DNA from 3 places in the Coprobacillus sp. AF33-1AC genome. Region 1 is predicted to be linked to each of the others. Evidence: riboswitches for the same ligand, from Rfam matches in the RefSeq annotation. Region 1 holds a riboswitch; each other region holds the start of a gene.
What was found. A riboswitch is a leader RNA that binds a small molecule or an ion and turns the genes downstream of it on or off. The one in region 1 is predicted to bind cyclic di-GMP.

Region 1 (11,473 bases):
TTTAAAAATACTTTTATATCCAAAAAAAATGAAATATTATCTGCATAATAAGCATCGTTTACAAATTTTTCATCCTGATTAATAGAATTTCTAAAATATGCTTGACTATAACCTGTAATTCCAGGTTTAACCATATAATGTTTTTTTTCTATATCTGATAATTCTTGAAAATTTAATCCTTCAATAGGAACTGTTGGTCTCGGACCAATAATACTCATATTGCCAAGTAATACATTTAAAAACTGTGGAAATTCGTCTAAACTAGTTTTTCGCATAAAATGTCCAATATTCGTAACTCTAGGATCATCATCCCCATTAAACGTTGATCCATCTGTATTTCGAATATCAGGGGCATTTACTTTCATTGACCTTAATTTGAACATTTTATATGGTTTTCCATCTTTTCCAAGACGAATCGAATTATAAAATATTGGACCTTTATCTGAAAAATAAATTATCGTTCCACAAAAAAGAACAACTATTATGACAAATGGTAAAGCACAAAGACCAATTATAATATCTATTATTCTCTTAACATATTTTTTATACATGTATGCTACACCTCAAATACTTCTTTTATTATTTTTTTATAATTATCAATAATATAATTTACATCTTCATCACTTAATTTTGTATGAAGTGGTAATGTAATTTCATTAATAAATTGATTATAAGCATTTGGATAATCCTTTATATCAAAACCTAAGTTTTTATATGCTGTAAGCATTGGTAATGGTTTGTAATGGACATTACATGCAATTCCTCTTTCAGCCATTTTTGTAATAATATCATTTCTTTGATCACCAGTGATGTTTGAAACTCTTGTAATATAAAGATGTCCACTTGATTGATGATTTTCGTCATAATGATTTAATACTTCAATTCCTAAAGGAATAAAAGCTTCATTATATCTTTCAATAATTTCTTTTCTTCTTTTAAGCATTGTTGGATATCTTCTCATTTGTGCTAAACCAATACCACCCATAATATCTGTCATATTACATTTATACAATGGAGCCACAACATCATATTCCCATGATCCTAATTTTGTTTTAGCTAGAGCATCTTTTGATTGTCCGTGTAATGATAACAATTGAAGTTGTTTATAGATATCTTCATCATCTATTCCTTCAATCGTTCTCCAAGTAAGCGCTCCACCTTCCGCAGTTGTTAAGTTCTTAACTGCATGAAAACTAAATGAACTAAAATCAGCGATAGATCCACACATTTTACCATGCCATGAAGCACCAAAAGCATGTGCTGTATCAGCATTAACGGAAATTCTTCCCATTGCTTCTTGTATCTCATTATTTGGTTTAAATAAGTATTTTTTCTTTTCTACAATTTCAAAAATTCTATCATAATCACAAGGTACTCCACCTAAATCAACTGGAATAATAACTTTTGTATTTTCTGTAATTGCTTTTTCTAATGCGTCATAATCCATTTCTAAATTATCTTTTTGTACATCAACTAATACTAATTTAGCACCCACATGACATACAACTGCAGCACTCGCTGTATAAGTATAGGCAGGAACAATGACTTCGTCTCCAGGTCCTACTCCAAGTACTCTTAGGGCCATTTCCGCACAAGCGGTTTGTGAATTTAAACATACTGCTTTATTAACACCTACATAATTTGCGATTTGTCTTTCAAATTTTTTAACTTTTGGACCAGTTGTAATCCACCCATTTCTTAAAGTATCTGCTACTTCATTAATTTCATCTTCACTCATATCTGGTGGTGAAAATGGTATATTTCTTTTATCTTTCATTTTACCCCTCCATCTCTTTATCTTAAAAGACATAACATAAGTTATGTATAATAAAAAGACTATGAAGATAGTCTTTACATACGTTATGTTATATCTCTTAGTTTTTACTAATAATTTCAAGTCCTACTTGAACCCGATTAATTTTACCTAATAATTCTAAATCGATATAAGCGATACGCTTATGTCGATCTATCTTTGTAATCTTTCCTTCTAAACCTTGTAAAGGTCCTTCGATGATGGTGATTTGATCACCAATAATCATTCCTTTAGAAAATTCTACCACATGATTTATATCTGAAAAACGTGTAAGAAACTTAGCTTCTTGGGGATAGATGGGAAAGATATCTTTTCCATCATTACCAAGTAGCTTGGTTAAATCGGGTATTCTTTTTAGTTCCGTATATAAATCTTCAATACGATCACTAATCATAAAGATATACCCTTTAAATAAGATTTCATCGACGATTTTCCAAGTTCCTCTAAACTTCTTTTTTTTCTTACATCTAGGAATAAAGCATTCTTGAAGAATACTACGATCAACTAATAAATGACAGGCTTTCACGATTTCATCTTCTTTACCTGATCTAACTTGAACGACATACCAATTATCAAACATGCTTTTTCCTCCTTTTAGATACGCTTCGCCCATCGAATAACGTATCGTTATTCGACTAGGCTATGTATAACCGATAAATGTAAGTAACGCGACCCTGCGACGATTACTTTTCTTTATCTTTTTTAAACTGCGACTTTCACTCCATGTGTTGTTTTTTCATCGTAATGATATGTATCTACGATTTCATGTACTGCTTTTCTTATATCACTATCTTCATCATAGGCTAATTGATAAAGATTGTCTAATTGATTAAAGAAGTTATCTGATAATTCTATTGGTTTACCAATATGAATCATCTTATTAGGTGTCGTTTGCATACCTTCTTCTTTCATCAACATTTCTTCATATAACTTTTCTCCAGGTCTTAACCCGATAAACTTAATTTCAATATCGACATCAGGTTCTAACCCTGATAATTTAATTAAGTTTCTAGCCATGTCTAAGATTTTAACTGGTTTACCCATATCTAAGACAAAGATTTCACCACCATGTCCGTACGCTCCTGCTTGTAATACTAAAGATACGGCTTCAGGAATGGTCATGAAATAACGAATAATATCAGGATGGGTAATAGTAATTGGTCCTCCATTTTTAATTTGTTTTTTAAATAATGGAATGACTGATCCATTAGATCCTAATACATTTCCAAAACGAACAGCTACAAATTCTGTTTTTGATTTTTTGTCAAATGATTGAACAATCATTTCACATAGTCTTTTTGATGCTCCCATGATATTCGTTGGATTGACTGCCTTATCAGTAGAAATCAAAATAAATCTTTTTACTCCATAATGATCTGCTGCTTTGGCTACATTTAAAGTACCAAAGACATTATTTTTAATCGCTTCATGAGGTGCATCTTCCATTAAAGGAACATGTTTATGAGCAGCTGCATGATAAACAATATCAGGACGATAATAAGCAAATAAATCTCTAATTTTATTAGCGTCTCTTACTGAAGCTATCATTGTTTCTAAATGAAGTTCAGGATATTTTCTTTGTAACTCCAATTGAATATCATAAGCATTGTTTTCATAGATATCGACAATAATCAGTTGTTTAGGTTCACTCTTAGCTATTTGACGACATAATTCACTACCGATTGAACCGCCACCACCAGTAACCATGACAACTTTATCTTTTACATAGCCCATAATTTCTTCAAGATTGACTTTGATTGGATCTCTACCTAATAAATCTTGTACTTCTACATCTTTTAGTTTTTCTAAAATGATTTCATCATTTAAGAACTGATACATACCTGGTAATTTCTTTAGTTTACATCGGGTTTCTTTACAGATGTTAAGGACTTCTGAAACTTGCTTATCATCAATTGATGGTAAAGCAACATAGATTTCATCAATTTTATATTCAATTGCTTTTTTTACAATATCATAACGATCCCCTACGATAGGAATATTATGAATTCTTCGATTATGTTTTGTATGATCATCATCAATAAAACAAACCACTTGTTTATTAATTTTAGGAGTAACCAGTGTTTCCCTTAAAATCTTTTCACCAGCACTACCAGCACCCACAATCATAACTCGTTTACAGTTTTCATCACTTCTTCCAAACAAACCATGTCTTCCAGCATATAATCTTAAAAAACGATAACCAAATCGTGATCCTCCAATTAATAGTAACAGTATTAATAAATAAAGAAACATAGTACTAATTGGTGGATTTAAATTAAGAATAATGCATAAAGCACAATAAATAATTGAACTCATCATCGCTGAGATGATGACATTTAATAATTCATTGACAGAAGCATAACGCCATAAGCTCACATATAGCTTCATATGGGTAAAAAAAACTAAGCTCAATACTAATAAAATACTTAACACTAAATAAGTATTTTTTAAAAAGCTTAATTCAATCTGACCATTGTAGGCTATAAATGATGATAGGAAAAATGATATGATAATACTTATTGTATCAAATGCGATTAAACATACTCTTCTTAAAAGCAACTGACTTTTCTCCTTGGTCATTATTTACCCTCCCCTTATAAATAACAATTGACGTAATGTTCATTTATAATCATGCCTATTATATCTATATATGATAAATAAACAAGTATTATGTCATAATTTGGTATATTCTACAAAAATAAGCCTATCAAAAGATAGACTAACAAATGCAACTGGCTGTCATACATCTTCGTGCTTAGACCCTCTAGCTTTGCGTGTACTATCTTTCAATAGACTTGCCTATCTTTTTGTATACAAAAGTATATACTAATCTATGCAAGTTATCAACTTTAAAATGGATAAATATGTTGATTTTTGCTTACTTTTATATAATAATGTAACATGACGTAATTATTCATTTATAAGTAATATATATATAAAAGGAGTCCTATAATGACAGAAAATCAAGAAATTCAAAATGAAGACATTGAAATAAATTTAGGTGAACTGTTTGAAGTATTAAAAAGTCACTTACATATTATCATTATCTCTACATTAGTATGTGCCATTTTAGTTGGGGTCTTTACTATTTTCTTTGTTGAAAAGAAATATTCTTCTTCAGCAAGAATATTCCCTAAACCTCAAGTTAATGAAGGGGTTGTTGATTATTCACAAATCACATCTAACAATTTAATGACTAATAACTATGTAGCTTTATTAAATGGAAACAGTATTCAAAGTAAAGTCGCTCAAGAATTAAAAGTCGATACTGGTGTCGTTTCATCAGCCCTTGCAGTTTCTAATGAATCAGATACGCAAATCATTTCTATTTCAGCTACAACGAATGATCCTCAATTATCTAAAAAGATCGTTGATACAACAGTCAGTGTTTTTACTCAAGAAGTTAAAGATACATTAAATATTAATAACATTACGACTGTTGATGAAGCAAAACTTCAAACAACACCTGTATCACCAAGTTTAACTAAAAACTTAGTGATTGGTGGTTTAGTTGGTTTAATTGTAAGTATTGGTATTATCTTTATCCGTTTTATGTTAGATAATCGTATTCATACTAAGGAAGACGCTGAAAATTATTTAGGTATTCCTAATCTTGGTGTTATTCCTTACTTCGAGGATAAATAATGGCTTTTATCGATATCCATGGTCATTATGCCTGGCAAATAGATGATGGGATGCCTTCATTAGAAGATGCCAAGATTGCTTTAGAAAAAGCAAAAGAAAATCGTATCTCAACAATCGTAGCGACACCCCATGTTGTTCCAGGTAACCAAAATGAAGAAGACCTTAAACAAATCAAAAAAAGAATTGAAGACTTAAAGTTATTGGCACAAAACTATGGTATAGAAGTTTTAGCTGGATGTGAATTATTTTTAAATCATGATTATCTAGAAGCGCTAGAAAATGATTTATATATTCTTATTGAAAATACTGATTATTTATTAGTTGAATTCGATGTCAGAAATGAATTAGGGAATGAAAATGAAGTAGAAGATTATTTATATGAAATTCAGTTAAAAGGCTATACACCGATTATTGCTCATGTAGAAAGATACTTTAAAGATGAATTAGATTTAGAAAGAATAGAAGATTTCATTGATTGTGGTTATGTTATCCAAGTCAATGCGACAAGCTTTCTAGGTTATCATGGTAAACATGCGCAAAAGTTTGCTTATCAATTACTTGATGCAGGATGTATACATGTTATCGCTAGTGATACTCATCGCTGTGATGGTCATCGTAGTCCTTGTTTACAACAAGTCTTTAATTTATTAGTGAAGAAATATAATTATGAAACAATTCATACATTAATGTATGAAAATCCTCTTCATATTATTAATAATGAAGAAGTAGAACCAATTGAAGTAAAACAGTCTTTATTTAAAAAACTATTTAAAAGGAGATAACAATGGCAAGAGTGAATAAAAGAAGAACATTAAATATTCTTGATAAACAAAGAAAACATAGTCAATTTGACTATGCTGAAATCTTTCGTCATATTCGTACAAATATAGAGTTTTCTACTGTTGATCGAGATATTCAATCTATATGTATTACTTCTACTCAATCAGGAGAAGCAAAAACAACATTATCTATTAATTTAGCTTATATCTTTGCGACAAAGTATAATAAGGTTTTATTAATTGATACTGATTTAAGAAAAAATACTATACATAAGTATATGGGATTATCTAATAAACAAGGTTTAACTGATGCTTTAGCTGATTTTAGACAAAAACATATGATTAATTATGAATACTTCCAAACGGTACAACATCCATCATTTATTGGTGAATTAACAGTATTAACTGGTGGTATTCATGTTCCTAATCCTTCAGAATTATTAGGATCTCATACTTTTAAAGATTATATTAATGAAGTTAAAAAATATTTTGATTTTATCATTATTGACTGTGCTCCTGTAGGAATGATTTCTGATGCTATTCCTGTAGGAAATGCTGTAGATGGAACTATTTTTGCTGTTTCTAGCCAAGATACCAACAAAAAAGATGCTGCCAACTGCATCAAACAATTACAAAGAAATAATGTTAATGTTCTAGGTAGTGTGCTTACTAAAGCAAAAACTTCATCTGGAAATCATTACTACTATTACTAAAATGAAAAAATCACTTTTTCCTATTAGTGTTCTGGTCTTAGTTGCAATTATTCTTGGTTTAATTGGTTATGACAGACATGTCACTAACAATAACGCTAAAAAATATCAAACAACAAAAACTGAACAAACAGCAAAAACAGAAACAAAAAAAGATGAAACACCAAAACAAAGAATCTATTGTATTGGCGATAGCTTAACAATCGGTAATGATTTTGCTAGTTATCCCCTCACTTTAGAATCATTGAGTAATAGTCAAGTTATTAAAATAGGTGGTAATCAAGATACTTCATTAGATTTAGCTATCCGTGTAGGACGTATTAAAATCTATGTTAATAATATCACTATTCCTCAAGGTAAAACCCCTGTTGATGTTCCTTTATATGATGAACAAAATCAACCTTTAGATGTTTTAAAAAGTACAGGTACTAACTTTAGCGATGTCACGATTAATGGTATTAAAGGTACATTAAGTTATGACGCTAATCGTAATATGCATACTTTTACAAGAAATGAAGCTGGTAAAGAAACGCCACTTAATCAATTAACTCAAGTAGAGAGTGATGTTCCTGATTTTAATGAAAATGATATTGTTGTCCTCTTTAGTGGTACATACGATAATCAAAATAACTTAGATATCTATCGTACCATTACTTACCAAAGGGCCATTATTAACCAAATTAAGACCCAAAAATATATCGTCGTCTCTTTAACTTCAAGACGTCAAAACGCCTCTGTAAGAGACCAAAACAACATGTTAAAAGAAGAACATAAAGATCACTTCTTAGAATATCGTGCTTATTTATTAGATCATGGACTTGCTGACGCTAACATTACACCTACAGCCCAAGATCAACAAGACTTAAATAATAACTATATTCCATCAAGTCTCTTAAAAGATGATAAGTTAAATGGTAATGATGCATTTAATACTTTACTAGCAAAACAAGTCAACCAAAAAATGATTGATTTACAATATATCAAAGCTCAAAATTAATTATAAAATCATATATTTATATAAAGAGAAGCTATTTGTAAAGCTTCTCTTTTTTCTTTTATCTCATTTGTAATAATATAGTAAAGAAACATAAAATAGTTTATAATATGAAAAGAAAGGATGACTGCAATGAAGGCTATACCAATAGGAATATCTAATTATAGAGAATTAAGAGAAAATGATTATTACTTTGTAGACAAATCTTTAATGCTACAAGACTTTTTAAAAAATAAAAGTAAAGTGACGTTAATTACTAGACCTAGAAGATTTGGTAAGACGATTAATATGTCCATGATGAACGAATTCTTCGATATAACGAAAGATTCTAAAGAATTATTTATTGATACTAAAATCATGGATACCCCTTATGCAAATGAAATGAATCAATATCCTACGATCTTTATTTCTTTTGCAGATGCCAAAAGAGATAAAGATACTATTGTTTCAACCATTAAGACACAAATACAAAATCAATGGGACAAACATAGTTATGTATTTGAAAATTTACAAGGATTTAAAAAAGCAAAATATGATCATCTATATGACGTATTAGTTCAATATGATAATGATTTAACAGGTATCAACGATGCTCTTTCATTTTTAATGGAACGATTGGAAGATTACTATGGTAAAAAGGTTATGGTCTTTATAGATGAATACGATACACCTTTTATAGAAGCTCATGTAAATGGATTTTATGATGAAATAAAAGGCGGACTATCTGGTTTGCTTCATAACTCACTTAAAACTTCTGACAGTCTAAAATATGCCATGCTTACTGGAATTCAAAGAGTGGCTAAAGAAAATATCTTTAGCGATTTGAATAATCTGGTTGTTTATACTGTGCTAGATAAACCTTACAGTCAATATTTTGGTTTTGACAGTCATGAAACAAAGACCTTACTGGAATACTATCATTTACAGTTAAATGATCATGTCAAAGAAATGTATGATGGCTATCATATTGGAAATAACGATATCTATAATCCCTGGTCTATTTTAAATTATGCCAGTGCAAAAGAACTTGTGCCCTACTGGGTTAATACCAGTGCTAATACAATGATTAAACAAGCACTATTGCATGCTAATGATGGTTTTAAAAGAGAGTATAATCACCTCATCATCAACAGTCAGTTAGAAACGACTGTGACGATGCAAACAAGTTTTTATGAAGTAGCGGATAATGCGACGCTATGGGGATTGTTTGTTAATGCTGGATATTTAACAATCAATAAAGTCATAGATCTCATGGACAATTATTACAGCATTCAAATACCTAACAAAGAAGTCCAAACAGAATTTAGAAGTCTGACAGAATATTACCTATCTTTAAATGAAGGACAATTAACGAGACTGAGCCGTTATCTCACTCATGAACAACAGGAAAACTTTATTAACGAGTATCAAAACATTTTAATGTTACCATCCTATCATGATTTAACTAATGAAAATAGTTATCATATGATGATGTTAGGTATGTGTGTCTGTTTATCAAATCGATATGATATCCTTTCAAACAGAGAAACTGGTAAAGGAAGATGTGATATTATTCTAAAGGCAAAAGATGAAAAACGTACATCATTTGTTTTGGAGTTTAAATACTTAAAAGAAAAGAAAGATAACATACATGATGAGTTAAACAAACTTGCATGTAAAGCTATTCAACAAATCAAAAATAATCGATATGATGAAGGACTAAAAGGAAAAGTAATTTATGTTGCTTTGGCACATCATGGTAAAGATGTCATCATGAAATGGCAAGAAAAAAACTAGCAATCTGCTAGTTTTTCTTTTTAATGCTCCAATAAATAAGTGTTATTGCAGAAAATAAAAATAGTATCATAAAAATAATAATCGGTTGATAGTCGCCTGTTTTAATATGCGTTGTATCTTTAATTTCATTTTCAATAACAAACTGGTTATGAGTTTGTTTAACATGACTTATATAATTACGATTTACATTAATTTCTTTAACCGACCAATTTTTTGTACTATCTAAATGATTCCATGTATAAGACCAATTAGACGTAGCATCTAACTTAACTGTTTGTACTAGCTTTTTATTAGCGTATAAGCCTACTTTAATAGCTTGTGGTCTTAAATGCTCTTTGTTGTTATGATCTTTCCAAATTTTTAAAACAGTATAATCTTGATATTGTTTTCTTTTTTGAATCGTCATTTTAGGATGAAGATCATATTGATAAACAAATTGTTGATCATAGACATGAGGCATCACGATTAATGCTGGTTCAATAGATACATCTAGGTCATTCCCTCGATAACGTCCTTGTATTAAGTAAATTCCATCATCTAAGTCTTTAAAAACAGCTTTTCCATGATTATCTGCCTTAATTAATTGGTTTTCTTTTAAAGCATGCTTATCAATATATTGTTTTAATGATCTTGTCTTTTCTTTAAGTACATCTTGATGTTCAATATCACTTAAATCCAGATGACTATCTTGATAGTCATCTAAAAGTGTAATTTTACCTAAGTTTTTGATATCATAACTTGCAATTTTATATAATAAAACATCTATATCTGATAAAGTATATTCACTATTTTGATATGTTAATGTAACTTTACCCTTATTAATAGCTCCTGTTTCACTGATACTCCCTAACATCAAAACAAAGAACATACAAAATATTATTAAAATTCTTTTTCTCATTGATTCACCTTCTTTTAATGAAAGTAAAGGTATCATAAATGATACCTTATTTTTCTGTTTGATGTCTTAATTCATAAATAGCATAAATAATCGCTGCTAAAGTAATAAAAGCACCACCAATTAACATAAAGACTTTTGTTCCACTACCACCAGTTTCAGGTAATGAAATTCCTTTATAGTTAACAATACTTAAAGTTTGATCTTTTCTATTACAAGCAGTGATGACTTTTACTTCAGCAATACTTTGTCCTTCTTTATTTGTTGCTTTTATTGTAGCTTTACCATCTAATGGATTATTAGCTTTAATTGTAAGATAAATATCACTACCTAATTCACTATAACCACTAGGCGCTTTGACTTCTTTAATCACATATTCACCGGCATCTAAGCCTAATGCTTGATTATCCATAGTTGTAAATGCCACTTTACCATCTTTTGATGAAATAGCTTTACCAATTTGTTTTGTTAAATCTGCTTTTTTAAATAAAGCAAACTGTGCACCTGCTAAATTAACACCATCATGTTTACCATCTTTTTTAATCATCTTTAAACCATAAGTGTAAGTTACAGTATGGTCTTTTAAAACAGTATTAGATTGATTTGGTCCTCTTGTATATTCTAATTTCATTTCATTAGGATGACCATAACCACTATCAATATAAGCATCACTTGTAAGAGTTGCTGAGTAAACTAATTTCATATCTTTACGCACACTAGATAGTAATTTTTGACTATTTTTAATATCAATGACTAATGTTGCTTTAGTTTTTTCACTACCTGTTACTTTTAAAGAATAATCTTGATTGACTTTTAATAATTGTTCACCTAAATAAACTTTTAAATCTTGGTTGTATTTTA
Region 2 (11,473 bases), on a different contig from region 1:
TCTATATGATTGAAAGTGTTAAAGATATTCAAATTGATATGTTAAAACATAAACAAACCGCAGCTGTTTCATCCGGTGCTTCTACCCCAACATATCTCACTAATCAAGTGATTGAATATTTAAAACAATTCGATTACAATGATAAAAACACTTATCAAAAGCCAATAATTGATAAACAGCGTATATTAGACTAATGGCTGCCAGTTACTCTGGCAGCCATTTTGCATGACGATAATAAATCATTGTCATAATTGCACATGTGATCCATGTAAGAGGCCATCCCATAAAGACATAAAAGACTTCTGCTTTAAACTGAGTAATAATAGCCAAATAAATCTGTCTTAAAATAACAAAATTAAAAATCATAATATACATTGGTATAGAGGATTTTCCTGCCCCTCTCAGTACACCTGCGTAAACTTGGTTAATAGGAAGTAAAATATAAAATGGTACAAAGGCTAATTGCATGGTTCTACCTGCTTGGATAACATCTGCCTCACCATTGAATACAGCAATAATACTTTCACCAAAGAAGAATAAAACAAGCGAAATAGTTGCAATAACAGATGTAGCCATAATCATGGTTGTACGCGCTCCTTTTTTTACTCTATTATACTGTTTAGCACCTATATTTTGTCCTACAAAAGTTGTAATAGCCATATTGAAACTTTGAAGTGGTAGGTTGACAAAACCATCAATTCTAACACTTGCCGAATAACCAGCTACAACACTAGAACCAAAATCATTAACATAAGATTGAACAACAACATTAGATAAAGAAACAACACTTTGTTGAAGTCCAGTTGGTAATCCTATAAGAATAATCTTTTTTAATATTGGAAAATGAAAATGAATATCTTTAATTCTAATTCGATAACTTTGAGAAGTTGTAAATAGTATGTAACAGACCATGATACTACTTATTGCTTGAGCTACTAACGTTGCATAACCAGCACCACATACACCCATTTTAAATGTTTTAACAAAAAGAAAATCTAAAATAACATTTATAATAGAAGCTATAATCAAAAAATATAAAGGTCTTTTGGAATCACCAATAGCCCTCAATATTCCTGCACCCATATTATAAATCAAAGTAAAAGCAATCCCTCCAAAATAGATTGTTAAATACTGAGATGATTGATGAAAAACATCACTAGGAATACGAATAGCATGTAATAATGGATTTGTAGCAATAACACCAATAACAGTTAAAAAAATAGACATAACTATTGTTAAACAAGTTGCACTATGGACTGCTTTACTTAATTTTTCTTGATCATTTGCGCCATAATATTGTGCAATAACAACACCAGCACCTGTAGCTAATCCCATAAAAAAACCAATCAACATATTGATAACAGGAGAAGCTGCACCTACAGCAGCTAACGCTTGTTTTCCAACGTAATTCCCTACAACATAAGAATCCACTGTATTATAAAGTTGTTGAAATAAATTTCCAATTAATAAAGGAATTGAAAAATAAAAAATTGATTTTCCAACAGAGCCATGTATTAAATCCGTTATTTTTACTTTCATCTTTTTCCACCTCCATGTGCCTATTCTACTCTTAATAATAAAGAATTACAAATACTGAAAATCTATAGTTACAAAACAAAGGTTTGCTATAATACGATCAGGAGGTAACTATGAAAAAAAATATTATCTTTTTCGATGTTGATGGAACCTTAGTAGATGTAAGACCTTCCCAAGAATATGTTCCTGCATCAACAATCAAAGCAATACAAGAAACGCGTAAAAAAGGCAATTTATGCTTTTTATGTACCGGAAGAAGTTTACCAGAAATTTTTGATCACATTTTAGATATTAGATTTGATGGTATCATTGGCGCAGGTGGTGGTTTTGTTTTAATCGGTGATAAAATGCTATATCATAATAAAGTCAGTGATGCTGATGTAAAAAGAGTGGTTGATTTTTTTGAAGAAAATCATTATGACTATTATTTAGAAAGTAATGGTGGATTATTTGCTAGTAAACATCTTATCCCACGTCTTGAATATATTACTTATGGCGATTTAGAAAATGATGAAAATGCCAAAAAAATGAAAAAAGAAAAACCAAGCCATTTTATTAATTCATTAAAAGAAGGCTATTCAATGTATCGAAGTGATGTTAATAAAATATGTTTTCTTGAAAATCCAAATATTCCTTTTTCAACAATAAAAGAGAACTTCGATGATGCTTTTCAAGTCATTCATTGTACAGTACCTTCATTTGGAGAGGACAGTGGTGAACTATCTGTTGCTGGTGTTAACAAAGCAAGTGCAATTCAAGCAGTTATTAATCACTTAAAGATAGACATCAACAACACCTATGCTTTTGGTGATGGATTGAACGATATAGATATGTTACAATTTGTTCATCATGGTGTAGCTGTTGGCAATGCAAAGCAAGGATTAAAAGATATTGCTGATGAAATTTGCGAAGATATTGCTGATAATGGTATATATAATACAATGAAAAAACATTCACTTATTTAAAAAAGTATTGAAATAATTTCAATACTTTTTATTTATGTGCTTTTTTTATAATGATAACAATTCCCAATAACGCTATAACAGCAATAATACAATATAGAACTATTTGAGTTTGATCACCTGTATTGATTTGCGTTTTTTTATTTTGATTTGAATGAGTATCTGAAACAATTTGAATTTGTTTTTGTAACTCTTCATCTGATATAAAAACCCATTTACCAACAAATTGCAATGCATCATTTGACATAATTTTGCTATTATGATCCCATCCAATAAAACGCCATACTCCTTTATTTGTATCATCACGAATATCTTTGAATTTTCTATTTTGTAAATCGATACTTACTTGTTGTCCATAATAGTATTCTTTTTCATCTATAGGAACATATTCATATATGCTATTAGGAAGTGTCATGTTTGGTGTACCACTTTCAAATTTATATTCAACACGTTTTCCTATATTTAAATTGGTCTGGATTTTGCAGTTACTCGCTGTAGTATGCCTTTCTAAATAGAAAAATTGTAGATGACACTTTTCACCATTTTTTATACCCTGTTCTTTAGCAAAATCTTCAATGTTAACTATTGTATTGGCAGCTTTATGTGCTCCACCTAAATCAGCAACAAGATGACCATTTATAAAGACATAAACATCATCATCTCCTGTAAATTCAAAAAACTGTTTTGAACTTTGTTTATAAATGAATTCACCATCTACTTTCATACCAAAATGAAAATTGTGGTCAACTTGCCCATCACTATGTTTTTCACTATTTGATAGATAATCAAGTGGGAAAAAGCCACTCTCTAAAATACCATTTCCATCATTATAGAACTCACCATTTTTGTAGGTAATAGGCTTTGATGAATCAAATAGATACTCTTCTCTACCATTATTAACTGTCTTATTTAAAATCATTTTTGAATAAGTTGTATCTATTTTATTCAAATAAAAATGAGTATTGTAGAAATTTGTTAATCGTAAAAAAGCATAGTCCATACATGTTTTACAATCATCGATAACATTTAATTGATTATTGTTATATTTATTTAATGTTTCTTGATATTGTCCTAATGGAAGAACTTGTCCCATTGGAGTGACTGATAGTGCAGCCATTCTTGGAGATACACCTTGACCATTAATTCTTACTTTAATATTACCTTGTCCCGAAGGAATATCTAATAAAAATGTTTGCCATCCTCCGTTTTTATCTACTTCTTTACTTACTAATAGATGATTATTTTCATCTAATATATCAATTGATAAACTACCATTGTTACTTTGTTCATCTAACCAATAATTAAATTTTATATATTGATTCGTTGGTATATCAGTATCAAAACAGATAGCAGAATCATTTAAACAAATAATACCATCACCCTTTTGTTGCCAATAATTTTTACCATCTACTATTTTTCCATTCTCTTTAGATGCTTGATTATATAATTGAGATTTCCATCCTTTATCAATGAAATTACTTGTTGAAGATGATTCGATATTACCTAAATAATTTTCTGTAAATGTGTTATCATCTCTAATTAAGTACACATTAGAAAATTTAAGGACATCCTTTGTTTGACCAACTCGATAAATATCTATCGTAATAGTATCTGTTGAAGATTTAAATACTGTATCAATAGGATTATTATCAAGTAAAACCTTACCATTTTTATCTAATACACGGTATTTCAATTCATTACTTGCGCCTGCTTTTTCTGTTATCCAATAATGAAATTTATATTCCGTATTAGGAACTACGTTAATTTCCTTAATCAAATGATCATTGACACCATAATTAAGAACACCATCCGTTTCCTGTTGCCATACGACTCCATTACCAGAATGTAAATATTCTCCATCACCAGATCCATCTATATTTTCAAGTTTCCAATTTTTATAAAATGGTTTTGTATCACTACCAGAAAGACTAGTATGTACAGAACCACTCGCATTCGAATAATTGGAAAATTTTTTAAAAATATCATATTTATTTAAATTTTGATCATCTTTTAAATTTATAAGATTCTCATGAATTGTGCTTGCTGCACTTTCAATGGCACTTCTTTTATAAACAGGATTTCCATCTTTACCTAGCGTCTTTTCAACTAAACCTTTTGTAACATCTTCATTATTTGAAGTTCCTAACCCAAATGTATCCATCCCATTATAAAGTGCATACTCGTAAAACAGTCCATCTGCATCATAATCGAAAAACTGTACTGGCAATGACATACTATCATTAGCCCTTACTTGTAATTGAAAAAGTGGTACTATCATCGTCATTACCACAACACAAATTATAAACTTCTTAAACATAACCTTTCCTCCAAATAAAAAACCATAGAAAACCGACTTACAATAAATGCAACTCAGCCAGCTTCTCTATGGTTCAGCTCTGTAGCTTTGCGTCACTATTTTTCAATAGTTTTGCCAATATTTACCTACATGTATTATAAAATATATACAATAATATATCAAACAAAAAAATAGAAACTAATTAGCAGTCTCTATTTATATTTAAAATAATCTAAACTATGATGAACATCTACTTCAAGAGGTAATTCTTTTAGTAATTTAGCCAATTCTTCTTCAAAAATAACCTCTAAATGATGGTTTGCATCAATCAAAAATATATCATGATCAATAGCATACTTAGCGTGGCGATACTTACTATCACCAGTAATAAAACAATCAACCTCTCCAGCAAGGACTTCTAAATCATCTGCTGCACTTCCGCCACATATAGCAATACTTTGAATCATTTTATCTTCATTATTTGAACATCTTACATATGATAAATGATATACATCTTTAATATAGTCTACAAAATCTTTCGCCTTCATAGGTTCTTTTAAAATTGCCTTTTTACCAATTTCATGACGATCATAACATTGTACATTTTCAACTGGTAATTGATTAATTAGCCAATCATTCATCGAAATATGATTTTTTCCTCGATCTAGACAAGTATGCAAACTATAAACAACAATATTATTTTTTATTGCATTTTCTATAAATTTTCCTTGATGATTTTCCAAGTCTATATTAACTAATTCTTCTAGTAAAAATGGATGGTGAGTAATGAGCATTTGACATTGTTCATCAATACAGTGTTGTAATGTTTCATTATCTGCGTTTAGGGCAATATATACCTTGTTCACTTCTGTTTGTTTATTTCCTATTTGTAATCCGCATCTATCAAAATCCATTTGTAAGGATAAAGGAAAGTAGCCTTCTAAATATTCCATTATCTTATTTGCTTTCATTTAAAACTTCCTCTATCATTTCTATTTTATGATTTAACTCTTTCGTTCTAGGATGATTGTTTGGTAAATCTTTAACAATATTTTTATAAGTACAATACTGATTGTTCCATTTTTCTTTAAATAACGATGTTTGTTCTCTTCTTAAAATTGGACCAAATTCTTCATCTAACTCATTATAATAAATATCTTTTCTTTGTAGTTTTCGTACAACCATAACTTCATAAGTATGATGTCCATCTTTAATTAATTTTTCATCAATCATACCAAAATTATGACTAAACAAATACTTTCTTAAATAATCAGCATTCGCATTGGGCTGTAAAAATAAAACATTGACTTGATTAAGATAATCAAGATGTTGATTTAAAATATCAACAATAAGATAAGATCCCATTCCTGCAATACTTATCATATCTACTTTTTTATCAAGAATAGGCTCTAATCCATTTCCTAACAGTGCAGTAACTTGCGTTTGCATACCACATTGTTTAATAGTTGAAAGTGATGATTCATAGGGTCCTTGTGCTACATCACATGCGTAACTATGACTTACTATATTATTTTCAACCAAATAACATGGTAAATAAGCATGATCGGTCCCTATATCAGCAATCTTACTTCCTTGTTTATATTGACTAATCATATCAGCTATAAGCTGTAATCTTTTAGATAATTTCATCATTAACGATCTAAGAAATCTTTTAATCTTTTAGAACGAGATGGGTGTTTTAATTTGCGTAACGCTTTAGCTTCAATTTGACGAATACGTTCACGAGTAACATTAAATTCTTTACCTACTTCTTCTAATGTACGTGTGCGTCCATCATCTAATCCAAATCTTAAGCGTAAAACTTTTTCTTCACGATCAGTCAATTCTAATAATACTTCATTTAACTCATCTTTCAATAATTCATTAGCCGCATAATCATCAGGCGACATAGCGCCTTCATCTTCAATGAAATCTCCTAAATGAGAATCATCTTCTTCCCCAATAGGTGTTTCTAATGATACAGGTTCTAAAGATATTTTTTGAATTTCACGTACTTTTTCAGGTGTTAAACCATCCATTTTTTCTGCAATTTCTTCTGCTGTAGGCTCACGTCCTAACTCCTGAATTAATTGTCTTTGGATACGAGTTAATTTATTAATTGTTTCAACCATATGTACTGGAATACGAATTGTACGAGCTTGGTCTGCAATTGCACGCGTAATTGCCTGTCTAATCCACCAAGTTGCATATGTTGAAAATTTAAACCCTTTAGTATAATCAAATTTTTCAACAGCTTTAATCAATCCCATATTTCCTTCTTGAATTAAATCCAAAAATAACATTCCACGTCCAACATATCTTTTTGCAATCGATACAACTAATCTTAAGTTAGCTGCAGCAAGTTCTTTTTTTGCTTCTTCATCACCATCTAAAATACGTTTAGCAAGATCAATTTCTTGATCATGTGAAAGTAATTCTACACGTCCGATTTCTTTTAAATACATTTTAACTGGATCATTAATTTTGACATTACTTCCAAGTTGTGTATGTTCGCTTTCTTTATCTTCATCAGCAACTTGATACATATGAAGCGTATCTCCAGTCATCATATCAAAATCACCATCAAAATCTAAATCAGGCTCATCATCTTTGATATCATCAACAGCTAAGTCATCATCAGTAATATCTGGAACATCTGACAGTAATGTTGAATCATCAACATCTAAAGCATCTAATCCATCATCAGATATTTGAATATTTTGATTTCCTATAAACTCTATAAGTTGCTCAGCCATTTCATCACTTAAATCATATGTAGATAAATACTCATCAATTTGTTCTTGAGTTAAAACATTGCTATTCTTTTTTGCTTCTGATAAAACAATTTTTTCTAAATCATCAAATGATACTGCTTGTACTTTTTTCTTTGCCATATACTACTCCTTTTCTGTTAAAGCTATAATTTCAGCCAAAATTTGTGCTTTTTGTTTAGGATCATAAGTCTCCACTAATGATCTTGTTAATTCTTCTTTTCTTTCTATCTTTGCTCTTTCTTTAATCATTAATATATAATCTTCAATTGCCTGATTATTACTTTCTCTAGGTAAATTTAAAGAAGCAATATCAATAATAGTTTGCACAATTTGATCATCATCAATACTACTGATTAAGTCAGCAATTTGCATAAATTGATGTTGCCGATAATAATCAATAATGTAAGAAGCAATAATTCGATTAATATGATCAAACATAAATCCTGCCTTTGCTTCATACATTGCTGCATATTTTTTATCCAACATCATATAATACAATAAATCCCGTTCTGCTTTTTGGTACTTATCTACCATTTTTTGAGTTTGCTTATAAGAAATATGTTGTATTTCTTGATGTTGCGGTATTTCTTCATGATGCTGTTGATTTAGTAAATTATAAATTATCTCTTTAGAAAATCCAGATTTATTTTCTAATTGACCCACATAATAATCACGATCAACAAAATCATCAATTCTAGCGATAATTTCAACCATTGTCTGCAAATACTTTCTTCTATCTTCATAATTATCTTTATTCATATCTTCATAAAAATAATTCATTTTAAAAGAAACTGCAGACAATGGATTTTTCAATAAATGAATAAATTCTTCTTTTCCTTTATCTTTAATATATTCATCTGGATCTTTATTATCAGGAATAGCAACTACCGATACTTGAAAACCAGCAGGAATAAGTTCGTCAATGCATTTCATCATTGCACTTTTTCCAGCACGATCACCATCCAAACATAATATGATATTTTTTGTATAACGTCTTAAAAGATGAAGATGTCCTTTTGTAAGTGCCGTTCCCATAATAGCCACAGCATTTTTAATACCTATTTTATACAACGCTATGACATCCATAAATCCTTCTAAAACAATAATTGCATTTTCTTCACGAACCGCTTCTTTTACACGATGATAATTATATAAAGTTTCACCTTTAATAAATATTTTAGATTCAGGTGAATTCATATATTTAGATTCGTGATTATTTTGTTTATATATACGCCCACTAAATCCAACAATTCTCCCATCACTATTATGGAGAGGAAACATAATTCGATCATGATAACGATCATAACCTTGATTTGATTCAATCACTAAGCCTGAAGCAAAAGCCTGCATTTTGTTATAACCTAATTTTTCAAAAGCATTTAATAAGATATTTTTATCAGGTGCATAACCAATTTCAAAATAATCAATAATATCTTGTGTCATCTGTCGATCATTTAAATAATCATTTGCGCCAATAGCTAACTTAGTATTTAAATAATGACGATAAATTTTATTTGCTTCTTCATGCATTAAATAAAACGGCTCTTTTTCTTTGTCAACCTGTACTTTTTTTTCAGGAAAATCAAATTCATGAATATCAACATGTCCCATTTCAGCGACCATTTTCACTGCTTCAATATATGATATTTTCAAATAATCCTTTAAGAAAGTAAAAACATTACCTCCGTGATGACAAACAAAACATTTATAAATTTGTTTTTCAGGAGAAATCGACATTGAAGGATGTGTATCATTATGAAAAGGACATACTGCCATATAATTACGTCCTTTTCTTTCTAATGGTAAATAATTTCCAATCACATCAACAATATCTACGCTACTTCTAATTTCATTGATCTTTTCAGGTGTGAGTCTTGGCATGATTGCCTCCTTTTTTAAAATGCAATCTTATCGCTGATATAATCTACTAATTGATCTATTGGTAAACGGATTTGTTCCATTGTATCACGATCACGTACTGTTACAGCTTGATCATCATAACTATCAAAGTCAACAGTAACACAATATGGTGTACCAATGGCATCTTGTCTACGATAACGTTTCCCAATTTGTCCAGACACATCATATTCAACTGAAAAATGTTTAGCTAACATTGCATAAACTTCTTCAGCCTTATCACTTTGTTTTTTAGTAAGTGGTAAAACAGCAACTTTATATGGTGCAACTGCTGGGTGTAATTTCATAACTTGTCTTGTTTCACCATTTTCTAATGTTTCTTCTTGATAACTATCACAGAAAACAGACAAGAATAAACGATCTGCCCCGACAGAAGGTTCAATGACATAAGGAATATACTTTTCATTTGTTTGAGGATCAAGATATTCTAAAGATTTCTTTGAGTATTCCATATGACGAGATAAATCGTAATCTGTACGATCGGCAATACCCCATAATTCTCCCCATCCAAATGGGAATTTATATTCAACATCACATGTTGCTTTTGAGTAGAATGATAATTCTTCTTTTTCGTGGTCTCTAAAACGAAGATTTTCTTTATTTAACCCTAAATCATATAAGAATTTTTGACAATAGTCTTTCCAATATGCAAACCATTCTAAATCTGTATCAGGTTTACAGAAGAATTCAATTTCCATTTGTTCAAATTCTCTTGTTCTAAAAATAAAGTTACCTGGAGTAATTTCATTTCTAAATGATTTCCCAATTTGACCAATTCCAAAAGGAATTTTTTTACGTGATGTTCTTTGAATATTTTTAAAATTGACAAAAATACCTTGTGCAGTTTCTGGACGTAAATAAACAACAGATTTATCATCTTCTACTACACCCATATGTGTTTCAAACATTAATTTGAACTGTCTAACATCAGTAAAATTGCTTTTCCCACATTGTGGACAAACAATATGATGTTCTTTAATATAGTCCATTGTTTGTTTATTTGTCCAACCTTCACTATGTACATCTGGATCATATGCTTCGATTAATTTATCAGCACGATGACGTGTTTTACATTCTTTACAATCAATCAATGGATCAGAGAAGCCATCAACATGTCCACTCGCTTTCCATACCTTTGGATTCATAAAGATTGCTGAATCTAAACCAACATTATATGGTGATTCTTGAATAAATCTTTTCCACCATAATTGTTTAATATTATTTTTCATTTCTACTCCTAATGGTCCAAAATCCCATGTATTAGCAAGACCGTCATAGATTTCAGATCCTTGGTAAACAAAACCAGTTGATTTTGCATGATTAACAATTTTATCCATATCTTTATTTGCCATATTTATCTCCTTCTATCCCTATATATCGAAGAAGGACTTGGCCCTCCAAGTCCTATCTTTTTATATATACGTTTTTATGTACAATAAAAATACCCTTATAGTAGGTCTTTGTCAACCAATTATAAGGGTACTATTTATATGTATGTGTGCTGATTTAGCCATTGTAAAACATCATGATAAACTTCTTTCCTATTTACTTCATGTAAGATATCTTGATAGTCACTTTCGTAAAGATGATACGTTAAATCTTTTATATGTTTTTGTTTTAAATGTTTATATAACCATAGTGGTCCTTTACCTTTTTTACCAAATGCATCTTTTTTACCAGAAATAATAAATATTGATAAATATGTTGGTATTTTATCTATTTCTTCAATTTCATTGACACCCTTTAAATATTTTAGAATATCTAAATAGGCCTGATTAGTATAAATAAAATCTGTCATCGGATCATCAATATACTTTTTTAATTGTGTTTGATCTTGTGTTTTATAGTTTCTTTTTGAAAATCCTTTTATCCAAAAATCATGTACAAACCGTCTCATCGTTCTAGAATGATGCATATTTCCTTTAAATAAAATATCTAACTCAATTAATAACTTAGCTAAGAACAAGCCATGTCTAGGACCTGCCGTT
Region 3 (11,473 bases), on a different contig from region 1:
CTTTGTAGTTGACATCATCAAAAGATCCATCTTCTTGAATAAGTTTTAAATAGCTATCAGCTTTTGAAACATAACAAGTTTCTACTTTTGATCCATCGTCTATCGTATCTAACGATAAGAAGTAGTCTTTTAATCTTCCTTTAATTGTTTCGATTTCTTGACTTGATGTTAAACCAAATGTCACTTGAATTGATGAAAGTGACATTGTAAAGACAACAAATAAAGAAACCATGACTTTTAATATTTTCTTCATTTTACGTCCTCCTGTAAACGCTTTCTAATTATATATTGCTACCTCTTTACTTTAATTTCAATTTAGATTAACTTGAATATTTATTTTTTTAAAGAATCTCGCTCAATAATTTTAGTTGACAATAATTGTGTCATTTGCACATCATCTATACGATGAATACGATCAATAAGCTTATTCACTGCTATTTGTCCCATCAATTCCTTTTGTACTTGGACTGTCGTAAGTTTTGGCATAGTCTTATTACATAGAGGTGTATCATCAAACCCTGTAATTCCTATGTCATCAGGAACTTTGATATTCATTGAATTTAAAGCATTAAGTAGTGCAAAGGCATTAGAATCATTTGCACATATAAAAACATCAGGAAGTTCTTTATTCTTTAATAATTCAACTATTTTATCAATTCGATTATCTAATACATATTTTTCAGTATCATGTAAAATAGAATATTTTTTAATATAATCATCAACACGAGAAGTAACATGCCTATTTGTTAAAGCATGCTTATACCCCATAAAACGTTCTGAAAAACTTAATGAATAATCCAAATCACCAAAAAAGCCAACATTTTTATAACCTTTATCTAACACATGATTTGTTATTAAATAACCACCTTGTTTGTTGTGAGTTAAAACACAATCACAAGTATCTCCTAGTGATGTAAAATCAACAAGTACCACACATATTCCTGTTTTCTTGAGCTTATTTAAATTTGTATCTGATATTTTACCAACAACTAAAATACCAGCAACTTTACGTTCAAGAATACAATCCGGAAATTCAAAATCGTCATCTTCAAAATAATTAAGAATCGATGAATATCCTTTATTTCTTGCTTGTTCTACAATTGAACGTAAAACAATAGAATAAAAGTGTCCTGTATTAGCATAGTAACTTTGCATTAAAATACAGATATTTGTTTTAGAAAAGACAGAAAGATAATGATGTTTTTCATTAATATATCCCATTTCATCTGCTGTTTTTAATATTTCTAAACGCATGGCATCACTCACACCCGGTTTTTCATTTAACGCTATGGACACAGCATTAATTGATATATTTAATTTTTTAGCAATATCTTTCATTGTCACTTTCATTTTCTTATATCTCCTTTTTATAAATCTTCTCCATTACTGGCAATGACTTTTTTATACCATTCAAATGATTTCTTTTTAATTCTTTTCATATCCTTTAAATCATCATTGTCCCTATTTACATATACAAAACCATATCTTTTCTTCATTTGTGCACGACTACTTAAGATATCTATTGGTCCCCACGATAAATAACCGCGACAATCGACTCCTTCACTTACCGCTATCTTCATTTGTTCAAGATGCTTTCTCATATAATCTATACGATAATCATCATTGATTTGACCATCAACTATTTGATCATCATAACCATATCCATTTTCAACAATATAAATAGGCATTTCATAACGATCATATAACTGTCTTAAAGTAATACGTAAACCAATTGGATCTATCGTCCAACCAAATTCAGACATTTCTAAATAAGGATTCTTTTTAATCACTACATCTTCAATATTAGTTAAACTCTCTTGTCCATAATGACTGATCGTAGACATATAATAACTAATAGCTAAAGCATCTGTTTTCCCTTTCTTTAAAATATCAAAATCATTTTCTTCCATATCAGGCATTGTTCCTTCATTTTTCATATTAGCTAAATAATAAGAATTATAATGTCCTCTAGCAAATACATCTAAGAAAACAAAGGCTTCACTTTGTGCTTTCATAGATTCTAATGTATCTAAAGGATGACAAGTTTCTGGATAACTTTGAACAATTGTTGCCATTCCTAAAACAAGTCCACCCTTTTCATGAATATATTCATTAACCAAACTGTGAGCAATTAAAGTATTATGCATAATTTGATTATCAAATCTTATTGGATTTTCATCTTCAGGACAAACAGCACCAAAGAACATTTTTGGACCTTTTTGTAAGATACCATTTTGTTCATTAAAGATAATCCAATATTTCACTTTATGACTATAACGATCTACTAATTTTTTACATAGTTCAACAAAGATATCAACAACCTTTCTACTAGCAAAACCATTATATTTTTCATATAAAAATACAGGCATTTCAAAATGGTAAAGTGTAGGAATAGGTTCTATTCCCCTTTCTATCAATCCATCAATAAAATGATCATAAAAATCAAATCCTGCTTCATTATAAGTTTCTTCATCACTCATTAATCTAGACCAATCAAAAGAAAAACGATAAGCATTAAATCCTAATTCCTTATATAAATCAAAGTCTTCTTGATAACGATGATAACTATCAATCCCATCTTTAAAATCAGAAAACTTTCCTGATACTGTCAAATCACAAACTGCAGGAACTTTACCTCCTTCTAAATAACCACCTTCACTTTGATGAGCTGTAACAGCTCCTCCCCATAAAAAATCTTTTCTTAACATATAATTCTCCTTTTCCATGTATCATCTTTAATGATATAAAGTCATTACTTGAAATTCAAGCAACATTAACTTGAAAATAAAAAGAATTCAACCTTAATAGATTGAATCCTTCTTAAAATTGACTTTATTATTTCATTTTCTTTTTCAACGCTGTAAATAAACCACATATTGAAACAAATAACATTGAACAATAATACATGATTGGTGTCATATCACCAGTAACAACATGATTTCCTCTTTGTTTATGATGATTTAATTTTTCATTGTAAGTCTGCTGCCCATTTTGATTTGCTCCGCCATTATTTGAAGAAGATTGTTGATTATTTCCTCCAGAACTTGATTGATCTTGTTTTTTTACAAACGTCCATGTTCCTGTAAATTCAACATCTGCTTTATTAATTTCCTTTTCATCATCATCAAATCCTTCAAAAACCCATACACCATCATCTGTATACACTTTAGTCACATTATCTTTTAAAGATTTAACAGTCACTTTATCTTGATTAATATATTCTTGATTATCTGTTGGAAGCAAGACTTTTACTTTATCTGGTAATTGTTTTCCATCTTTACTTACAAATATATATTTTACATTATACACATTTGGTGTAAACTTCCATACTCCTTTAAATTCTACATCGAAATTATTTACTGTATCTTGATTTTTGTCCCATGATTCAAATGTCCATGTTCCGTCATTTTCTTCATCATTAATCTTAGTTTGTGTTAATTCCTTAACATCTACTTCTGTACCTGATGTATACTCTTGATCGTCTTGTGGAAGTAAATTTTTAATAATATCTGGTAATTCACTTCCATCTTCGCTTTCAAAGCTATATTTTACTTTATGAATATTAGCTACAAATTCCCATGTTCCTGTAAATATAACATTATCTTTATTTACTGTTGCTTTTCTTTCACCATTGTATCCTTTAAATACCCACTTTCCATCTAAATCTGTATCTTCTACTTCTACTTGTCTTGGTGATTGAGCTGTCACTTCTGCTTTATTTAGATATTTATTTGTATCAGTTGGTTTTAGATCTTTAACAGATTGTGGTAACTCTTTTCCTTTTGTTCCACTTTCAAATTCATAACTTACATTATATTGATTTGGTGTAAATTCCCATGAACCAGTAAATGTGATGCCCCCTTTTTGCATATTCTTTGCTTGATCATCCCATTTATCAAAAGTCCATGTTCCATCATTAACATCATCTTTATATGTTGTTTGGCTCGGTGCTAATGCTGCTACATTTTTATCTTTTACATATAATGTTTCATCTGTTGGTAAGTATTGAATAATATCGTTTGGTAACTGCAAGCCTTCTGTTTTACTTGCAAATTTATATGTTACACCATATTTGTGTGATTCAAATTTCCATACACCTTTAAAGTTTACATCTGCTTTATTAACTGTTTTTTGTTCTTTATCCCATTTAACAAATGTCCAAGTTCCATCTCTTGTTTCATCTTCATAACTTGTTTGTGTTAATGCTTGAGCTTTTACTGTTGTTCCTGTTATGTAATTTTGGCCATCTGTTGGAATTAGGTTTTTAATCGCTTCTGGTAATTCACTTCCATCTTCACTTTCAAAGCTATATTTTACTTTATGAGTATTAGCTACAAATTCCCATGTTCCTGTAAATGTTACATCGCCTTTATTTACTGTTGCTTTTCCTTCACCATTGTATCCTTTAAATACCCATGTACCATCTAAATCTGTATCTTCTACTTCTACTTGTCTTGGTGATTGAGCTGTCACTTCTGCTTTATTTAGATATTTATTTGTATCAGTTGGTTTTAGATCTTTAACAGATTGTGGTAACTCTTTTCCTTTTGTTCCACTTTCAAATTCATAACTTACATTATATTGATTTGATGTAAATTCCCATGAGCCTATAAATGTGATACCAGCGTTAGTCATTTCTTGTGATTTATGATTCCATGACTTAAATTTCCATGTTCCATCATTTATACTATCTACATATTGACTTTCTTGTAGATCCAATGCTTTAACAATACTTCCATTTTTATAAAGTGTATTATCTGTTGGCAAGTAAGAATTAATCGCTTTTGGTAATTCTTTTCCTTCTGTTCCACTTATAAATGTATAGTTAGCTTTATGTCCAACGCTAACTAACTGCCATATTCCAACGAATTTCACATTTCCATTACTAATGGTATCACTTTGTTTATCCCATGAAATAAATTGCCATGTCTCCCCATTTTCTTCATAGACATTGCTTGATGGTTCCTTTGCATCAACATGTGCACCCTTCACGTAATCTTCGTTATCTGTTGGTAAATATTGATTAATGGCCTCTGGTAAGTTTTTCCCTTCTGTTCCACTTTTAAATTCATACTCTGCGTGGTAAACATTAGGAATAAATTCCCATGTTCCTGTAAATGTAACATTAGCTTTATTTACAGTTGCTTTTCCTTCACCATTATATCCTTTAAATACCCATGTACCATCTAAGTCAGTATCTTCTACTTTTGTTAGTGTAGGTACCTTTGCAGTGATTTCTGATTGATTTAGATATTTGTTTGTATCAGTTGGTTTTAAATCTTTTACTGCTTCTGGTAACTCTTTTCCTTTTGTTCCACTTTCAAATTCATAGCTTACTTTATATTGATTTGGTATAAAATTCCATGTTCCTGTAAATGTAATACTATCATTCTGGATAATTTGTGATTCATTATCCCATGATTGAAATTTCCAAACACCATCGTTATCTTCATCTGTATATTCATCATACTTCTTATTATACTCACTATTAGCTACTATATCATCTTTATAGTATTCATCTTCATCAACTGGTACCAATTCTTTAAGTGCTTCAGGTAACTCGACACCTTCTGTACCACTTTTAAATTTATATTCAGCATGCTTACCAATATTTAAATTAGTACTAATATAACAGTTGCTCGCTGAAGTATGACGCTCTAAGTAGAATAATGAAAATTCACATTTTTGTCCATTTAAAATACCATTCGCTTGAGCAAACTCATCTACGTTTAATTCAATATCTGATGAGTAATGAGCTCCCCCTAAATCAGCTGCCAACTTTCCATTAATGAAAACATAAACATCATCGTCACCTCTGAAATTAAAATACTGATTAGCTCCTTTTTTATAAATAAAGTCTCCCTGTACTTTCATTCCAAAATTATAATTATGATTTTGTGGATCAGTTACATTATTATCACTAAATTTTTCACCGTCCAAATAATCTAATGGGAAGAAACCATGGGATTCATTTCCGCTATCATCATTATAGAACTTATTTCCATCATATTTAGTTTTTATCCCAGCATCAAATGTATATTGAGCTTGGTTTCCACTTCCTGTATTTTTTAAAACCATTTGATTATATTTATCAGCTTTTTTATTTAAACTGAAATCTTGATTAAAGAAATTCTTTAATCTTAAATAGGCATAATCCATACATGTAAGACAATCATCTACACTATTTAATTGTCCTTGATTATATTTTGTTTCTGTTTCATCATAATCACCCAATGGTAATGAAAGGCTGTTTTCAGGATGAACACTTAGCGCTGCGATTCTTGATCCTGCTTTACCATTAATTCTTAGTTTGATTGTTCCAGTACCCTGAGGAACGGATATATTTTGTTCATGACTACCACTTATATCCTCTAAATTTACTGTAGTCAAAATTCCATTATCATCTAAAATATCAATACTCATTCCATCTGCTTTAAACCCATTATCACCTAGCCAATAACTTAATATAATGTTTTGATTAGGCAAAATATCTGTTTGGTATGTAATAGAAGCATCGGTTAAACATCCTACACCATCACCTACTTGTTGAAAATAAACTTTACCATTGTATAGCTGACCACCCGCTTTAGTATATTGATCATAATTAGCAGATTTCCAATTTTCAGAGATAAATGTTTTACCACCTTCTCCCAAATAATTTTCTGATGTTATGTTTGTTTTAGTATTTGTTAATTTAGCAATAGAAAACTTTAAATCATCTTTTCCATCATCATCTCTATAAATATCAATAATAACTTGGTCATGATTACCAGTATTAAATTGTGTTGCATTATTATCCAATAGAACTTGTCCATCTAATGTCTTAATTTGATACTTGATATTTTCATTTGTACGCCAATAACCAAAATTATAATCTGTATTCTTTTCAACATTGACTATATTTGTTAAATGATCATTAAACCCTTTATTAATGACTCCATCGCCTTCATGTTGCCAGACTAAATCCTTACTACCTTCATAAATGAGTCCATCCTCTGTCTTAACATTTTTGCTTGAATCCATATGCCAGCTATCATAAAAATAATGATCATCTTTTTTATTTAAAATATCAGAATACGTAGACCCACTTGATTGCATTTTACTAACTAAAGTGTTATATATAGCAAACTTTCTTAAATTTGCATCATCTTTAACGTTTCTTTGAATAGTAGCAGCAGCTGAAACAATCGAGTTTTTCTTATATACCGGATTACCATCTTTCCCTAGTACTGACTCTACTAATCCTTGAGTAACTTCTCCATTATTTGATTCTTTTAAACCTAGCGTATCCATTCCTAATCCTAATGCATACTCATAAAATAACCCATCAGCATCAAAATCATATAATTGTACAGGTAAATTCATTATATCATTTTCACTAGCATAAACAGGAGCAGGCACCATTGAAAATGCCATTGATAATACTAATGCATAAGGTAATGTTTTCTTTCCTCTTTTCATTTTTCTTTTCTCCTCCTCAATAAAAAAACCGTAGTCATCCGCTTCATCGCTCTATGCAACTCAGCCAGCATTCCTTACGGTTAAGCCCTGTAGCTTTGCGTCACTATTTTTCAATAGTTTTGCCAAATAAATTACATTTATATAATATACTTTATTTGTAAAAGAAAGAATGAAAACGCTTTATCGTGTAACATGTTTCATTTGTTGTAACAAAAAAGGTGTCGACTAGACACCTTTAGATTATTTTAATAAAATTTTTTATTTAAAGAGAAAAGAGTACATATAAAAGATTTAGCGTCATTAATATCTTGAAAACAAATATTTGATCCACTAATATATTGCGCCGCATCATTCCATTCATGAATAGAATAATCATTAGAATCAATTTGTTTTAATTCATTTACTTGATTATTTGTCATATAGAAATTACCACATAAATCAGATATATATAAACCTCCGCTGATTTCTCTCATACGTTCTAATAATTCCATACTTTCCTCCTTATCTATATTTTATTCATATTTTCTTTTTAATAATGTAAGTCCTAAAATAGCGCCAAATAATCCAAATACATAAGTCATCATCATTGTATCATCACCTGTTTTAACAGATTTTTTAGTAGCTTTTTTAGCTTTAGATGCTTTTTTAGTAGTTGTAGTATTTGATTGATTACTATTTGATGAACCATTATTATTTGATGTTTGTTGATTACCACTACCATTATTTGAAGAATCAGCTTCAACAAATAATGCATAAAGTGTTACATCACCATTAACTGGTTGATTAAAATCAAAAGCATTTTGATAATTTACATCACTATACCAACCTTTAAATACGAATCCTTCTTTTGTTGGATCTGCAGGTTTAGCTAGTTTTGATCCTTCTGTAACAGTTTGTTGTTGCCTATTAATGGTTACTGTGTAGATTTTCAAGAAATGTGCATATAACTCAACATTATTTTTTACACCTTGTGTAAAATCAAATTTTTGAGTGTATTGTTCGTCAGTGTACCATCCATCAAAGATATATCCATCTTTTGTTGGATCAGCTGGCTTATTAATTGTATTTCCTTCTACTACAGTTTGCGTTTGACCATTAATTGTTACAGTACAAACTTTTAAGAAATGAGGATATAAATGAATATCTGATGTAATAGTTTTAGTAAAATCAAATTTATTTTTGAATTGTCCATCTGTGTACCATCCATCAAAGACATATCCTTCTTTTGTAGGATCTGTTGGTTGGCTAATTGTTGTTCCAGCTTCAACAACTTGTTCTTGTCCATCAATTATTACTGTACATAAACGTACAAAATGAGGATAAACAGTAACTGAACTTGTTATTGGAGCATCGAAATCGAATGGAGTTGTATAAGATGTATCAGTGTACCAACCTTTAAATACATATCCTTCTTTTGTTGGATCTGTTGGTTGTGCAACCTTTTGTCCATCTTCTACTTCAATAGTTTGTCCATTCATTGTTACAGTATGCACTGAAACAAAATATGGATAAATTTTTGTATCACTTGTAATTGGTTTGCTGAAGTCAAATTCTTGAGTATGATCTTCATCAACATACCAACCTTTAAATTTAAATCCTTCTTTAAATGCATCATTTGGTTTATCAATAGTTGTTCCTTCTTCAACAATTTTTTTATCACCATTGATATCAACAGTTACTAATTTTACATATTTAGCATAAATATCAATATCATAATCAATGGATTCATTAATATCAAATGCATCATTACCATCTTGATCTTTATACCAACCTTTAAATGTATAACCTTCTCTTTCACTAGGATCAGCTAATTGTCCTAATTTATCTCCTAGTTTGACTTTTTGAACTTGTTGACTAGCAGCATTAGGATGAACTGTAACATTAACATAGTCATCTACATATTCATCAGCAACAGTCATAATATCTGATCCATCTATTTTTGCTACTGTATAACCAGTTGGGTTACCATTATTACGATAAATTTCTCCTAGTGTTGTTAATTTACCAAGTCTTGACTCATCAATTCCATTAGATATATCTGCTTTGTTATAGAAAAGAGCACTAGATGATCCATTAAAACTTGTACTATCAAAAGTAAACCAAGCATATCTTTCAACAAAATCTAAGTTATTTAATTTTTTCATCAAAATAGCCATATATTCTTGAACTGCTTGATTATGTTCACTTTGCTTTCCGTCATATGGATGCCAGTTAGCATCATTGGCAGAAGCAGCATGTTCGGTAATCCAGATTGGTTTAGTATATTTTTCATATACATTAGTAAGATAAGTTACAAAACTATCCGCCGCTTTTTCTGGTGTAAATCCTGTATTATCATTATCCAACCCAATATAGCCTGGATATGTATGAATCGTAATAAAATCATCTTTGACAGATATTGCTCCCCAATAGTTTTCAAACCAACAATTAGCATCAGTTGTACTACCCATTGTAGCCGGTGAACCAATTCTTAAACCACTATCATGGAAATCTTTGTTATATGATGCAGCTACGTCTGCTTTAATATTTGATTCATTAACATAATCTGGTTCATTAAAACTTAAAACTGTACTATATCCTTTTGCTTTTAAATTAGCTAATGTATTTTTGATATTAGCACTATTGTTATAAATCATTGGTACATAGTCTAAATCATGATTAGCTACATTTGTTTCATCAAATGGTTGTGTTCCCCAGTTATAATACCAAGATAATCCTAAGTTTTGTGAATAAGACAAAGAATTACTTGCTCCATTATTTTCTGAATAGAAACCTAAACCCTTTTTTGATACAAAGAAATTTCTAATACTTGTAGATACTTTCGTATCATTGTCTAATACTGCTAAAATTTTAACTTGATGTTTTTCTACTTTTGTAGAATAAACACTACAACTTAATTGTTTTCCATTTTGTTCAATTTGAACATTTTGTAAACTACCATCTAAATAAACTTCATATTTTTTTACATCAGTATTTTCTAATGCATTCCATTTAATTTCAATTGGACCGGCAGGAACAAGTTGTCCTTTTTGTGGATAACTTACTGCTTACGTTTTCCATGAATTATATGGATTAACATATTCTTCTGCTTTAACAGCAATACAATCAGGAGTAAAGAACAACATCGCACTTATTAGTGCGACAGCTGTTCTTTTAATAAATTTTCTTTTATTCATATTAATGAGCTTTCTTTCTCTTTAATACGACAAATGCAACGAATGCTACACCAGCAAATAATACATATCCTAAGATTTGTTGATTATCACCAGTAAGAACTTTACTTAATGCATTTGATTTTTTAGTAGTTGTTTGTTTGTTTCCTGATTGATTATTTTTGTTTGTATTGCTTGTATTTGTTGGTTTTGAAGGAGTAGATGGATTACTTGGATCTGATGGTTTTGATGGATCTGTTGGATCTGTTGGATCTGTTGGATCTGTTGGATCTGTATTTCCATCATCTATTAATCTTAATTGTTTGATTGCATAATCTAATTTATCTGCTTCTTCATCAACCACTTTTTGATCTGGAATCATATAATCATTGCTGAATAATTTAGCAACTTGATGTTCATCATTAAAGAATGTAACTGTCTTTAATGTATAACGATCATTTTTGTAGTTATCGCTTGCTACGATATCTAACGCTTCTTGTCTTAATTGATTTAATCTTTCATAATCAGCTGGTTTTAATTTTAAACTAATAATAGCGTCATATAAATCTTGATATGTTTCATCAATAGTAGCTTGATCATTAATGTTAGCATCTTTGATAACCATTCTTGCTTTATTTAAGTAATCTAAGAATTTAGCTACATTAATATAATATTCATTTTGGAAATATTCACCATCACGAATATTTTCTTCTGCATATTTAATTAGTTTTTCTAAGTCCCCAGTATTAGCAGGCAATAATAATAATTGATCAATACCAGCATTAACGTTAGCAGCTCTTGCTTCAATTAATGCTTGACTACGTTTATCTAAATCAGCTCTTTGATCATATAAATCTTTA

Region 2: it holds a riboswitch for cyclic di-GMP, as region 1 does, so the genes downstream of both, DWZ53_RS04435 (fibro-slime domain-containing protein) here and DWZ53_RS01985 (nucleoside-diphosphate sugar epimerase/dehydratase) in region 1, are expected to answer to the same signal.
Region 3: it holds a riboswitch for cyclic di-GMP, as region 1 does, so the genes downstream of both, DWZ53_RS09605 (SHIRT domain-containing protein) here and DWZ53_RS01985 (nucleoside-diphosphate sugar epimerase/dehydratase) in region 1, are expected to answer to the same signal.

Annotation. Positions count from the first base shown of each region.
Region 1 covers NZ_QRQB01000003.1:20,285-31,757, forward strand. Annotated here, with positions in the region: gene DWZ53_RS01970 (sugar transferase) at 1-551, opposite strand, end outside; gene DWZ53_RS01975 (DegT/DnrJ/EryC1/StrS aminotransferase family protein) at 557-1,777, opposite strand; gene loaP (antiterminator LoaP) at 1,875-2,393, opposite strand; gene DWZ53_RS01985 (nucleoside-diphosphate sugar epimerase/dehydratase) at 2,516-4,393, opposite strand; cyclic di-GMP riboswitch class I at 4,538-4,623, opposite strand; gene DWZ53_RS01990 (YveK family protein) at 4,766-5,458, shown strand; gene DWZ53_RS01995 (tyrosine-protein phosphatase) at 5,458-6,240, shown strand; gene DWZ53_RS02000 (CpsD/CapB family tyrosine-protein kinase) at 6,243-6,950, shown strand; gene DWZ53_RS02005 (hypothetical protein) at 6,898-7,944, shown strand; gene DWZ53_RS02010 (AAA family ATPase) at 8,074-9,717, shown strand; gene DWZ53_RS02015 (Cna B-type domain-containing protein) at 9,725-10,615, opposite strand; gene DWZ53_RS02020 (isopeptide-forming domain-containing fimbrial protein) at 10,662-11,473, opposite strand, start outside.
Region 2 covers NZ_QRQB01000008.1:21,961-33,433, reverse strand. Annotated here, with positions in the region: gene DWZ53_RS04450 (4-hydroxy-3-methylbut-2-enyl diphosphate reductase) at 1-194, shown strand, start outside; gene DWZ53_RS04445 (MATE family efflux transporter) at 205-1,539, opposite strand; gene DWZ53_RS04440 (Cof-type HAD-IIB family hydrolase) at 1,650-2,501, shown strand; gene DWZ53_RS04435 (fibro-slime domain-containing protein) at 2,530-4,815, opposite strand; cyclic di-GMP riboswitch class I at 4,860-4,941, opposite strand; gene DWZ53_RS04430 (Nif3-like dinuclear metal center hexameric protein) at 5,007-5,765, opposite strand; gene DWZ53_RS04425 (class I SAM-dependent methyltransferase) at 5,752-6,444, opposite strand; gene rpoD (RNA polymerase sigma factor RpoD) at 6,447-7,688, opposite strand; gene dnaG (DNA primase) at 7,692-9,449, opposite strand; gene DWZ53_RS04410 (glycine--tRNA ligase) at 9,464-10,837, opposite strand; gene DWZ53_RS04405 (alpha/beta fold hydrolase) at 10,972-11,473, opposite strand, start outside.
Region 3 covers NZ_QRQB01000028.1:9,725-21,197, forward strand. Annotated here, with positions in the region: gene DWZ53_RS09590 (discoidin domain-containing protein) at 1-253, opposite strand, end outside; gene DWZ53_RS09595 (LacI family DNA-binding transcriptional regulator) at 334-1,350, opposite strand; gene DWZ53_RS09600 (glycoside hydrolase family 1 protein) at 1,368-2,708, opposite strand; gene DWZ53_RS09605 (SHIRT domain-containing protein) at 2,836-7,461, opposite strand; cyclic di-GMP riboswitch class I at 7,513-7,595, opposite strand; gene DWZ53_RS09610 (hypothetical protein) at 7,707-7,952, opposite strand; gene DWZ53_RS11450 (InlB B-repeat-containing protein) at 7,974-10,463, opposite strand; gene DWZ53_RS11455 (hypothetical protein) at 10,509-10,637, opposite strand; gene DWZ53_RS09620 (fibronectin type III domain-containing protein) at 10,639-11,473, opposite strand, start outside.